3 regions of the Lysinibacillus sp. OF-1 genome follow, and region 3 is predicted to be linked to each of the others. Evidence: riboswitches for the same ligand, from Rfam matches in the RefSeq annotation. Region 3 holds a riboswitch; each other region holds the start of a gene.
What was found. Region 3 has a riboswitch for S-adenosylmethionine ahead of NV349_RS08135 (YezD family protein). Riboswitches for the same ligand answer to the same signal wherever they lie in the genome.
Positions count from the first base shown of each region.

Region 1: linked by a shared signal. The riboswitch ahead of NV349_RS21675 (cyclase family protein) and the one ahead of NV349_RS08135 (YezD family protein) in region 3 are both predicted to bind S-adenosylmethionine.
Region 2: linked by a shared signal. The riboswitch ahead of NV349_RS02365 (MetQ/NlpA family ABC transporter substrate-binding protein) and the one ahead of NV349_RS08135 (YezD family protein) in region 3 are both predicted to bind S-adenosylmethionine.

Region 1 covers NZ_CP102798.1:4,420,824-4,425,009, forward strand. The annotation lists gene NV349_RS21665 (helix-turn-helix domain-containing protein) at 1-615, shown strand, start outside; gene NV349_RS21670 (YuzC family spore coat inner layer protein) at 739-1,137, shown strand; SAM riboswitch class I at 1,233-1,339, shown strand; gene NV349_RS21675 (cyclase family protein) at 1,428-2,165, shown strand; gene NV349_RS21680 (DedA family protein) at 2,208-2,804, opposite strand; partial or broken gene NV349_RS21685 (Cof-type HAD-IIB family hydrolase) at 2,905-3,655, opposite strand; gene NV349_RS21690 (DUF2225 domain-containing protein) at 3,992-4,186, shown strand, end outside.
Region 2 covers NZ_CP102798.1:494,884-499,069, reverse strand. The annotation lists gene NV349_RS02375 (pyridoxal phosphate-dependent aminotransferase) at 1-1,138, shown strand, start outside; gene NV349_RS02370 (PPC domain-containing DNA-binding protein) at 1,260-1,763, opposite strand; SAM riboswitch class I at 1,886-1,990, shown strand; gene NV349_RS02365 (MetQ/NlpA family ABC transporter substrate-binding protein) at 2,079-2,909, shown strand; gene NV349_RS02360 (methionine ABC transporter ATP-binding protein) at 3,015-4,040, shown strand; gene NV349_RS02355 (methionine ABC transporter permease) at 4,033-4,186, shown strand, end outside.
Region 3 covers NZ_CP102798.1:1,716,905-1,721,090, reverse strand. The annotation lists gene NV349_RS08150 (cold-shock protein) at 140-340, shown strand; gene NV349_RS08145 (VOC family protein) at 445-1,230, opposite strand; gene NV349_RS08140 (flavin reductase family protein) at 1,389-1,874, shown strand; gene NV349_RS08135 (YezD family protein) at 1,957-2,112, opposite strand; SAM riboswitch class I at 2,182-2,278, opposite strand; gene NV349_RS08130 (phosphopantothenoylcysteine decarboxylase domain-containing protein) at 2,489-3,163, opposite strand; gene NV349_RS08125 (LysR family transcriptional regulator) at 3,238-4,116, opposite strand.

The DNA.
Region 1 (4,186 bases), 2.0 Mb from region 3:
CCAACATTAATTATGCTAGATGCAGGTATAGAGCGATGGGAATCCTGTCATCATTTAAATGAAGTAGCTCCCATCTGTCATATCTCACATCCTGGAGAGAACTGGCAGTCTACTTTGTTTAAGATTGCTGATTTAACAGGAAAAACCGCCTTGATGCAAGACGTGATCCTACAATATGAGGATAAGGTACAGCAAGCAAAAGGAATTCTTAGTAAATCCGTTTATGGGCAAAGTGTGGCATTTCTTCGCATTTCAGCCATTGGCATTACTCTATATGCGGGTCCTGAATGTGGCTATACGGGGCCAATTTTATATCGTGACCTCGGTTTAATGCCACATCCACTTGTCTGGAGTATTCCGCACAATCAACGTAAAGCACCACTGACATTTGATCAATTGCTGCAATTAGATGCGGATCATTTATTTATTACTTTTGATAAACAACATTCCATTTACGAGAACGAGGAGCGTACGATTTTAAAAACTTCTATGTGGAAAAATCTAGCTGCAGTTAAAACCAACTGTGTATATGAAGTGGATTTTTTAACATGGATGAATTACGGTATTCTGTCTCATAGTAAAAAAATTGATGATGTCTTACATGTTCTCGGCTAAAAGAGGAAGCTCACTTTGGCTTCCTTTTTAAATGATTAGGACAGACATTGCACTGCAAAATAACACCTAAAGACGTTTAGCTACATAAGATAAGATATCAGCTATAGGATAGGAGGAATTACATTGTATTACAATCCTTATCCGTACTTTGTTCATCCTTATCATTACCCAACGTCGCCACTTGCCCAGCAGCTTGCCGTTAGACCTATTCCTCAACATTTAGCAATGCCGAACACTACCCCCTTTCCACCTGTCGACACACATAAATTAAAAATGTCAGCTACACGGATAAAGGCGATCATGCAACAGGCTCAATTGCTTACGGATAAAATTGATAGCTCTCAACAATTTGCACATGATCTAATGAATGCTGCACAGCTTTCAAATAAAACAGAGGTTGATAAATTAATCACATCAACAGGCATTACGATGAAATTTGATGCAAATTATACACCAGACAATTTCAGAATACGTCTTATGGATAATGGTTGTTGTGGCATAACCATAAATTTAAGTTGGTAAAAAAATTTACCCTTATATCTCTATCGAACTTGTAAACTATAAAATTCTATGCTAAAGTGTTTTTATTATTATTTCTGAAAATTCTTATATCACTTTTCTTATCGAGAGAGACGGAGGGATTGGCCCGATGAAGTCTCAGCAACCAGCTCAACAGTATGGTGCTAATTCCAATTGGCAAAATTTTAAGCCTGAAAGATGAGAAGAAGAACTACCGTTGCTTATTCTGGAGTCCTCTTCTAAGGGGACTCTTTTTTATGTTCTACTAATTTTAACAGAAAGCAGTGAAATCAATGTCAAACCAACTTTTACAAGCATTACAATTATTAAAATCAAAACAATGGGTTGATTTAACACATACATTCGGCCCTAATTCCCCACATTTTTTTATGTTTGAAGATGCTAAATTTGAAACATTATTCTCTCATGATGACGGGTTCTTCGCACAACAATTCACGTTCCCAGGACAATATGGCACACATATCGACCCACCCATTCATTTTGTGCGAGACTCCCGCTATCTAGAAGAATTAGAACTAAAAGAACTAGTTCTTCCTCTTGTCGTTATTGATAAATCACGAGAAGCTGCTAGCAATCATGACTTCTCGCTAAGTGTGCAAGATATTTTTGATTTTGAAGCACAACATGGAGTAATTGAAGCAGGTACCTTTGTAGCGCTACGTACGGATTGGAGTAAGCGCTGGCCAGATAAAGAGGCATTTAGTAACCAAGATATGGATGGACATAACCATATACCAGGCTGGGGCTTAGAGGCATTACAATTTTTATTGAAGGAACGTCAAATAAGTGCACTTGGCCATGAAACATTTGATACTGATTCAGCCGCTGATTTTCACAAAAATGGTAAGCTAGACGGCGAATACTTCGTGCTTGAACAAAACATCTATCAAATTGAGTTGATGACTAACTTGGACAAGCTACCTGCGAAGGGGGCAATTATCTTCAATATCGTCCCTAAGCCTGAAAAGGCATCTGGATTCCCTGTACGCTCATTTGCTATTTTGCCATAACACAAAGGTCTGTACGATTCATATGTTGAATCATACAGACCTTTATTTTCGTATATTTCTTTTTTTGAATAGATAGTAAACGATGAGCATTACGAGGCCAAACAATAGGATGAGATAAATACTATAATGGGATAAATAATAACCAACAAACCGCCACTTCTCCCCAAGCATCCTCCCTAACGTTATAAATGTGAAAGTCCAGATAAATGCCCCTGTATAGGCAAAAAAAGCAAACTTTCTATATGGATAATTATTAATTGCCGCAATATAGGCTGTCAGATGTCGTACACCAGGTATAAAATAGCCTATTAATAATAAAGTTGGCCCAATTTTAGTAAACAGTTGTTTTGTAAAATCAATTTTTTGCTCCGTAATATGAATTTTGGGTCCATATTTCTGCAATAATGGTAAGCCAAAACGATAGCCGATATAGTAGCTTAAGGTAATACCGCCAACTGCACCAATCATTGCACTTACTAAAGCGGGAATGTGTTCAAGGCTTTCTATATAAACGCTGTAGCCAACATATGTTAGAAAGACCTCATCAGGAAGTGGCAACCCAACAATGCCTCCAATTAGGATCACGATAATACCCAAATACCCGTAATGTTCAATTAGAGATTGCACATGATGTGCCATATAACATCCCACCCAAAATTTATTAAAACGCATTGATTAACAAGTTCCTTCAATAGATCTAAGAGAACCTGAGGCATCGACTTTAAGACCTTCAGCAGCTTTATATCATTTGAAACTGCCGTAAAGCAAAGTCAATACCACCTTCAGTGGAACTCTTTGTAACAAAATTCGCAACTGCTTTTAGAGCTGCACTACCATTTCCCATAGCAATACCTAGCCCTACATGCTCTAACATATCAATATCATTATCCCCATCTCCAAAAGCAATAGCATTTTCAGGATCAATGTTAAAATGGTCTAGTACCGCTTTAACAGCTATCGATTTGGCAACATCCTGCTGTAATACATTCACAATATAAGGATGCCATCGCTGCCAAAATATATGCGGAAATTGGCTAGCATATCTTTTTTCAGCCTCCTCATCTGCATATAGACACATGAGAAAAACTTCTTCATCCACAATTTTTTCATTCACAACCGGAAAATTTCGTAAAGATAGAGTTGCCTGCATCGCATTGAAAGCAGCTGGATGCTGAATGCCATTCATCGATAGTTGCTCTGTAAAAAATGTGAGGCTATGCTGCTGTTCACGTGCAAAAGCTTGTACATTTTGAATTATGTATGATTAAATCCTTGTGTTTCACATATGCCCCATTTGCTGTAATAAAGGTTTCAATCCCTAGCGCTTGTATCTCCTGACACATCGATAAAGGTCTTCCTGTAGCCGCTACAAGGTGAATTCCTCTCTCCTGCAAAAGTTGAATGGCCTGCTTTGTGCTTTCTTCCACACAGCCATCTTCGTAATTAATCAGTGTTCCATCCACATCAAAAAATATGATATTATAATTCATCTTAAGCCGCCTTTATAAAACAGTACTTTAGAATCACAAACATTTAATTCATTCCTTATACTTAATGAAAAGTATGAAAGTATTTTGACAAACTTTCAGCAAACTCTATAACTTACATTAACAGCACCGATAAATACTATTACAAGCATAGATTTAATGACAATTAACTATAAAACAGATGAATATTTTTATTTTAATAATTCTAAAGGAGTATACCAAAGAACACAGAATTGTTAAAATAAAAGATATCTACTTAAATACATTGAACGATAAACATTTACGTATAAATAGAGCAAAAGAAACAAAATTTTAGAGCCTGCAAAGGAGTTGATTCTTATGGCATTTAACATTTACTACTATGAAAGTAGTGTAGATTGTAAATTTTGCAAAAAGCATTTTACAACTTATAAAGTACGCCCTAATCGATATAAAATCATCGAGGAGCAAACAGATTTCATGCCTGTTTATGATGGCTTAAATCCTTTGCTGTATGAGGTTGCTGTTTGTCCCCATTGCGGCTATGCCTACCAT
Region 2 (4,186 bases), 1.2 Mb from region 3:
CACTCAATTTTTTGCAGCGTTAGTTCAAAAAGTAAATAATGCCTTAGAAGAAGGTCGCGATGTCATTAATCTTGGTCAAGGAAATCCCGATCAACCAACGCCCCCTCATATCATTCAAGCATTACAGGAGGCGGCTGAAAATCCACAAAATCACAAATATTCACCATTTCGCGGTATCGCTGAATTACGCCAAGCAGCTGTCGACTATTATAAACGTGAATATAATGTGAATCTAAATCCTGACACAGAGGTAGCGATTCTTGGCGGGACAAAAATTGGACTCGTTGAGCTACCTTTAGCCGTATTAAATCCAGGTGATACAATGCTCTTACCAGACCCTGGCTATCCAGATTACTTATCAGGTGTCGTATTAGGTGATGTCCATTTTGAAGTGATGCCACTTTTAGCTGCAAATGATTTCTTACCTAATTATCATGCATTACCTGATGAAGTGAAAGAGAAGGCGAAGCTACTTTACCTAAATTACCCGAACAACCCTACAGGTGGTACAGCAACACTTGCATTTTTTGAAGAGACCGTTCGCTTTGCGAAGGAACACAATATTATCGTATCACATGATTTTGCTTATGGGGCAATAGGATTTGACGGTAATAAACCTATTAGCTTCCTACAAGCTGAGGGTGCAAAAGAAGTAGGAATTGAAATGTACACACTCTCCAAAACTTATAATATGGCAGGCTGGCGTATAGGCTTCGCTGTCGGTAATGCCGACATTATTGCTGCCATTAATCTAATTCAGGATCATCTGTTTTGTAGTCAATTCCCTGCTATTCAACAAGCAGCAGCAACGGCACTTACAGCTTCCCAAGAATGTGTGGATGAACTGCGAGCTACCTATGAAGGTCGCCGCAATGTACTCATTGAAGAAGCTCAAAGAATTGGTTGGCATGTAACGGCTCCAAAAGGCTCCTTCTTCGCATGGCTCCCTGTACCATTCGGCTATACTAGCGAGCAGTTTGCCGATTTATTATTGGAAAAGGCTGATATCGCTGTAGCAGCAGGCAATGGCTTCGGCCGATATGGCGAAGGCTATATCCGTGTTGGTTTACTTGTTAGCGAGGAACGCTTACGTGAAGCAATCCATAGAATCGAACAATTACAATTATTCAACCCTTAACCATGACATGAGGCTGGGACAAAAGTAAAAATGTTAGACCGATTATAAGCTCGGTCTAACATTTTTTAATTCAGGAAGGAACATTCAGCTCAGTGAAAAGAAAAAGTTAGTATCATTTTCGCTATTTTTCAATTTTCCTTGGCTGCTGTAAACCGTGTTCTAATGGATAAAATTGAACATGGCCTGTTTCTTCATCAAATTTTCGAAAGTGCTGGATGCCTTGAACCTCAGCTAGCACTATGTCAGCCGTAATAACAGGGTTCCCCCTCTTCATTAAATGCCCCCCTGACACGATGCCCCATTGATCACTCATAGAACCATGGAAATGTGTTTCATATCCCCCATCGCGCTTACATACTACGCCAGAGCCTTGGATCAATTCAAGTGGCCCCTCTTTTTTTATGACATCGCTAAAACTTACGTTAATCTGTGATGTTTCATCAGGTACTAAATAAACAAAGCTACTCTTTTGAAGGCTACCTATACAGCTAACAATTGTTGCTGACTCAATATGGTTCTCCTCACAAAGTGCCTCCATTCCTTCAATAATGTCTGTACCCATTAGCAATCGAGCACTTACAACCTTGCCAAATGAACCTATACCATAATTAACTCTTACAGACATTGCTATCCCTCTTTCATGACGAAATATTATAATAATATAAAAAATTTAAAAAATATTTATTGACTTACTATAACCTATAAATTATATTAGTTCTATCGGAATTACAAAAAAATATGATAAATCTCTTATCAAGAGTAGCTGAGGGACTGGCCCTATGAAGCTCGGCAACCTCCTTTTAGAAGGAAGGTGCTAAATCCTGCAAACGATTATCGTTTGATAGATAAGAGAGGACATTTTTTCATGAGCCTCTCTTAGTTTGTAAGAGAGTTTTTTTATTTTCAAAAACCGATAAAAACAATCTTGGAGGTAGTTTTCATGAAAAAGAAAAATAAATTTTTAGTAGGTTTTGCAAGTCTTACATTAGCAGCAGCTCTAGCAGGTTGTGGCTCTAAAGAAGAGAGTAAAGGTCAAGCTGAAGCAATTAATGAAAATAAAATCGTCGTAGGTGTCACGTCTGGTCCACACGAACAAATCGCAGAAGTTGCAGCGAAAGTAGCCAAAGAAAATGGGCTAGAAGTAGAGCTTAAATCATTTTCTGATTATGTTTTACCTAATACATCCTTATCTGAAGGTGATCTTGATGCGAATAGCTATCAACACGAGCCTTTCCTCGATACGTTTAATAAAGATCATGATACAGATTTAGTAACAGTAGGCAAAACGATTTTAAATCCAATGGGTATTTACTCTGAAAAATATAAATCCTTTGATGACATTCCGGATGGTGCAACATTTGGTTTACCAAATGACCCAACAAATGGTGCTCGTGCCCTCTTTGTTTTACAGGAAGCAGGCTATATAAAATTAAAAGATGGGGCAGATTTAACAGCCTCTATCCGTGATGTAGAAGAAAACAAAAAGAATTTAAAATTCATCGAATTAGAGGCAGCTCAAATTCCTAAGCAGCTTAGTGAAGTAGATGTAGCAGCTATTAATACAAACTTCGCATTGGAAGCTGGCATTAATCCTAAAGATGACGCTATTCTTTTAGAATCTACTGACTCTCCATATGTGAACTATATTGTGGTACGTGCAGAAAATGAAAATGACCCAACAATTAAAAAGTTCGTTGAGGCTTACCAATCTGATGAAGTACGTCAATTCATTGAAGAAGAATTCAAAGGTTCAGTAATCCCTAGCTGGTAATACATTCAGGAAGCTTCTAGTAGCTGAAGAATCTGCCGAAATTCCTCTATGGAAAACGAGCAGATTCTTGCTTTTTAGGAGCTTGAGAAAGGAGCAATCAATCGGATGATTCAATTACAAAATATCTCAAAAGAATATAAGACGAAAAAAGACATCATTAAGGCTGTAGATGGAATCAATCTCCATGTAAAAAAAGGACAAATTCATGGTGTGATTGGCTATAGTGGTGCAGGTAAAAGTACACTCATTCGTTGCGTCAATCTACTAGAGCGACCTACAGCTGGAAAAGTGTTAATCGACAATGTGGACATTACTGCCCTTTCTCTTCATGAATTACGGCAAACACGCCAAAAAATCGGAATGATTTTCCAACATTTTAATCTATTAAAAACGGCAACCGTTTACCATAATATTGCTGTTCCTTTAAAGCTACTTGGCTATAACGAGAAAGAGGTAAAAAACCGTGTGGCTAAATATGCTGAAATTGTTGGATTAACAGACAAACTAGACAGCTACCCTAACCAACTTTCAGGTGGGCAAAAGCAACGTGTTGCTATTGCACGTGCCTTGGCACAGGAACCAGAGGTTCTACTTAGTGACGAAGCAACAAGTGCACTCGACCCTGAAACAACCGAAGCCATTCTTGAATTGTTGTTAAAAATTAACCGTGAATTAGGCATTACGATCCTGCTGATTACACATGAGATGAATGTCATTCAGAAAATATGTGATGAGGTTTCTGTTCTTGAGTCCGGAAAAGTGGTGGAATTTGGTACGGCTATTGAACTTTTTGCTAAACCGAAGCATCCTACAACGAGAAAGTTTTTAAATACGATTTCACAACGTAATTTATCCCCTTCCCTGATCGAGCAGTTAAATGTTTCAGGCAGTGTCATTCGTTTAACCTTCCTAGGTGAAAGTACTGGTAAGCCATTACTAGCAGAAGTTACGAAAGTGTATGATGTACAACCAAATATTTTAACGGCAAATATTATTGAATTAAAAAACGGCATTGTTGGTAACATTGTGGTGCATTTACATGGAGAACTTCACATTGTCCAAAAGGCACTCACATATTTTACGGAAAATGGCGTCGCGGTGGAAGAATTAGGAGGCGAATTCAATGAGTAGTATTCAAAGCTTTTTTACAGATTGGTCAGATGTAATTGGCAAATCAATTATCGAAACATTTCAAATGGTCGGAATTTCTTTATTGTTTTCCATTCTCATTGGGATTCCATTGGGGCTATTAATCGTATTAACACGACCAGGTCAAT
Region 3 (4,186 bases):
AAGCATTTCGACAATCAATTGACATCTTTGTTCAATTCATGTATGTTCTAAGAGAAAATGCAATTTTTCACATTTTCTCAATGATAGCACAACTTAGTTAACTTTATTTTACATTCAAGCGCATTGGAGGCGAATGCTTATGCAACAGGGGATCGTAAAGTGGTTCAATAATGAAAAGGGTTATGGCTTTATTGAATGTGATGATGGAGAAGATGTATTTGTACATTTTACGGGCATCCAGGAGGAAGGCTTCCGTACACTTGAAGAAGGTCAGAAGGTGTCATTTGATGTTGTGGAAGGCAATCGAGGACCCCAGGCATCAAATGTTGTAAAATTATAAGCTCCAAAATTGAAAGTGGATGAGGTAGATGAATAGTGCTCAATCCGCTTTTTGACATGTTTGCACATAAAAATCCACTTCAACAATTGAAGTGGATTTTTAATTTATCTATTAATCCAATAAAAAGCACCTGGACAAACTAATGTTTCCTTTGTTCGGTGTGGATCTTTCAATGTTACACCGATGGGTCCTTCTTTTAAATGCCCTAACGTCATGGCAGATGCTGCCGTCTCCTCATAAAAATCCAAGCGCATATTTGGTAGCTGTAGTGACACAAATTGCTCATGCTGCTCGGAATCGGGTAGCTGTAATACCTTTTGCCAAAGCTGAACCGTCTCCTCCACATCCTTGACAAAAAACTGAATAGATTCCATTGTGATGGCTTGGTTTTCATCGATTGCACCACTAGCTTTTAATTGTGCCAAACGTTCCTCATCTTCATCTGCCCATTCAATTAAGAATGGAAAATCCAATGAAAGGTTGGGCATGCCAAAATGCAATAGCTTCCATTCTAGTGTCGTGCCATCTGGTCTTGTTCGGCTACAAGCATCGGGACCATATACTTCAAAGCCCAATGCACGCAATCGTTGACCCTCGTCTTCAATATTTTTGGTGCGCAAGGCAATTCGTGAAAATCCTTGGCGCTCACGATCACGTTTAAACGTATAATGTAGGGAATAAGGGTACAGAGCCGCTTGCTCAAATAAATCACGATCATAAATAGCGATTTGTTCAATATAGCTTAAGCCAAAATAGCTTAGCGTATTATAAGTCCCCCACATCGTGTGTTGACCACCGTTCACTGTACGGACATTTCGTTTATTGAAGAAAACCTTTATATTTTCTGGTGATTCTACTTGATGTACCAGATGATCAAAATATAAAGTCATGGCAATTCCCCTTTCTTTCCCCCATTAGCTTTACCTGGATGTTTAATTGATTTAAAATTTACTTAAGAAAAGGAGTTACTATATGGTATGAAAAAAAGTGCAATTTACCTACTAACTCCGTTAACTAATTTATGACTAACTATAAAGAGGTGATTTGAATGACAGATCAAGTAGCTGCTTTTAAATTGGCATTAGGTAACTATCCTACAGGTGTAACGGTTGTGACAGCATGTCATGAAACGAATCCAATTGGCTTAACAGTCAATTCTTTTGCATCTGTTTCCATTGACCCACTACTTATTTTATGGTCACTTGATAAAAAATCTCAGCTCCATTCTTACTTTATGGGTGCGGAAAAATTCGCTGTCAATATTTTAGCGAGTAATCAAGAGCATTTATGTACATTATTTGCAAGTAAAGTCCCGGATCGCTTTGCTCAAGCTAAATGGTCTACTTCTACTTTTGGGCTACCGATTTTACATGATACAGCAGCTATTTTACAATGTAAATCATTTCAGCAAATAGATGCAGGCGATCATACTATTTTTATTGGGCAAGTGCTAGACATTACAAATTCTCAAAAAGAACCCCTTCTCTATCATCGTCGTCATATCGGTCCAATTCCAAAAAGCTTTTATAGCTAATTTCCATAAAAAAGAGCCACTTGTAAGCAATGGAAACCATGCTTATTAGTGGCCTTTTCACATCGTTCAACTGAAATGAGCATTATTTCTTCTGTGGAAATCTCTGCTTTTCAAGCCTATTAATTTGCACAATCACACCATCTTGAATCGTAATATTCACTTCACCAAATTCAAGATTTTGAATTGCCTTAGCAATTGCCTCTAATTTTTTATCATCTACCTTTGCCGATTGAGCCATACGATACACCCCCTCTTTATTCTCCTAGTTGTACAAAAGAGGCCAACGCATCAAACCGATTGATAGCCCCTCCTATCTCTCAGACACCATCTGTTGGATTTGGCACCTATCTTCTCGGTTGCCGAGGCTTCATGGGGCCAAGTCCCTCCACCTCTCTTGATAAGAGTACTGCGTTTCTTGAAAATAATTCTATAATTCTGTTATCCGAATGTCAATATAAAATATTAGAAAACCTAGCTGAATACTTTGTAATAGCATCCTCTCTGTTACAATTCACTCATAATCCTATCGTATTGTATGCTATGTCAGTCTATCTAACCACAATGGCAAAGAAAAAAACTGTGTAGAAGTATGACCTTCTCCACAGTTCATCACGTTATTCCCTATGCAAACATTCCATTAAAGTTTGTGCTGTCTGTTGCTTGCCCATCACCTTAATTGATTGTCCCTCAGCAGGCACGATCCAATGAGGCTCATCCCCGCCATATAAAGACTGCGAGCTATTTGCAACCATAAATTGAGCATGCGCGGCTTCCATACGCAGTCTTGCACGAGCGAGTAAAAAATCCTCATCATTTGTAGCTTCTAGCTTAAAGCCCACTAGCGTTACATTCGGTTGCCAGCCCTTGATTTGCCCTAATACTTTTGGTGCCTTTTTAAAATGGATAATAGGTGGTTCGTCAGAAGGCATTTTCCCCGCTTCCTCCATTAAATTACCGGATTGATCATAAACCTTGTCAATAACCCAATCGGAGCCAGCAGCAGCCATAATAACAATATCGACTTGTTGTAGCTGAACCGCATGACGTACCTTTTCTCCTAAATCCTCAATACCTTCAAATTTTACCAATGTCATTTTGTCGTGATTTGCTGGAAGCTGTGCAAAGTAGCCATGCATATATATTACATTCGCACCCTTAGCCAATGCGGCCTCTGCTAAATAACAGCCCATTGTCCCTTTTGATAAATTCGTGTGCCCTCGTACACGATCCCATTTTTCAAGTGTTCCCCCACTTGTAATGAGTACGGTTTTGCCTTGTAATGTCCCCATACACTCACCTATTTTCTACAATATATACAAATACTATTTTAACGTAATGTAAGGATGTGCTTCAATAGCCACAATCATAGCGTACTATTTTGCTCTTTTAACCAAGCACTTAATATTTCCGCAAATTTCTTAGTAACAGGGGAAGCATGGTGCTTCATCGCAATTCCAATGGTACGGTAGCCTCCTTGCTTTAGCGGGATTGCTTTTAACGTTGATGGTAAATGTTGAATGACCAATTGAGGCAAAATACTAATGCCTAAATGATGGGAAATCATTGAAAGAATCCCTACCTCCTCAGAAAGCTCAAAGCGAATATGGGGCTTTACATGATATTGCTCCAACAGTACCTTTACATCATTTGTCCCTTTATAGGAAGTCATGATAAAAGGCATATCTTCTAGGTCAACAATATCAATTTCTGTCTTATGAAATAAAGGGCTTTTATCCGAAACAATACATAATAAAGGGTCTTGTTGTAATTCCATAAATTGATATTGCTCTGATTTTTGACCATTCAAGAATCCTACCTCGACTTCCCCACTTAGCAGCCATTGTTCAATTTCGTAATAATCTCCCTCTCGTAACTCTACTTGTATCCCTGGAAATTGATGATCCATAATACGAACAATTTCTGGCATCCAATTCGAGGAAATACTTGAAATAACGCCAATTCGAACTTTCCCGCGTGTTACACCCAGTATATGGGCCGCTTCCTGCTGCAATAATTCCTGGGCATCCAGAACCTGACGCATCGCCCTTAGCATGGTCTGCCCCTCACTCGTCAGTGTTACACCTGCACGACTTCGATGAATGAGAGCAAAGCCAAATTCTTTTTCTAAACTAGACACGGCATGGCTCACAGCAGACTGCGTTAGTCCTAGTGCATCCGCTGCTTTTGTAAAGCTTGCTACCTCTGCCACCTTTGTTAAAATCTCATATTTAACTAAGCTCATCCGTCATCCCTCTATATACATGAATTTTTTTAATCCTATTCATTATAAACATTCGTTTTACTAATCACAA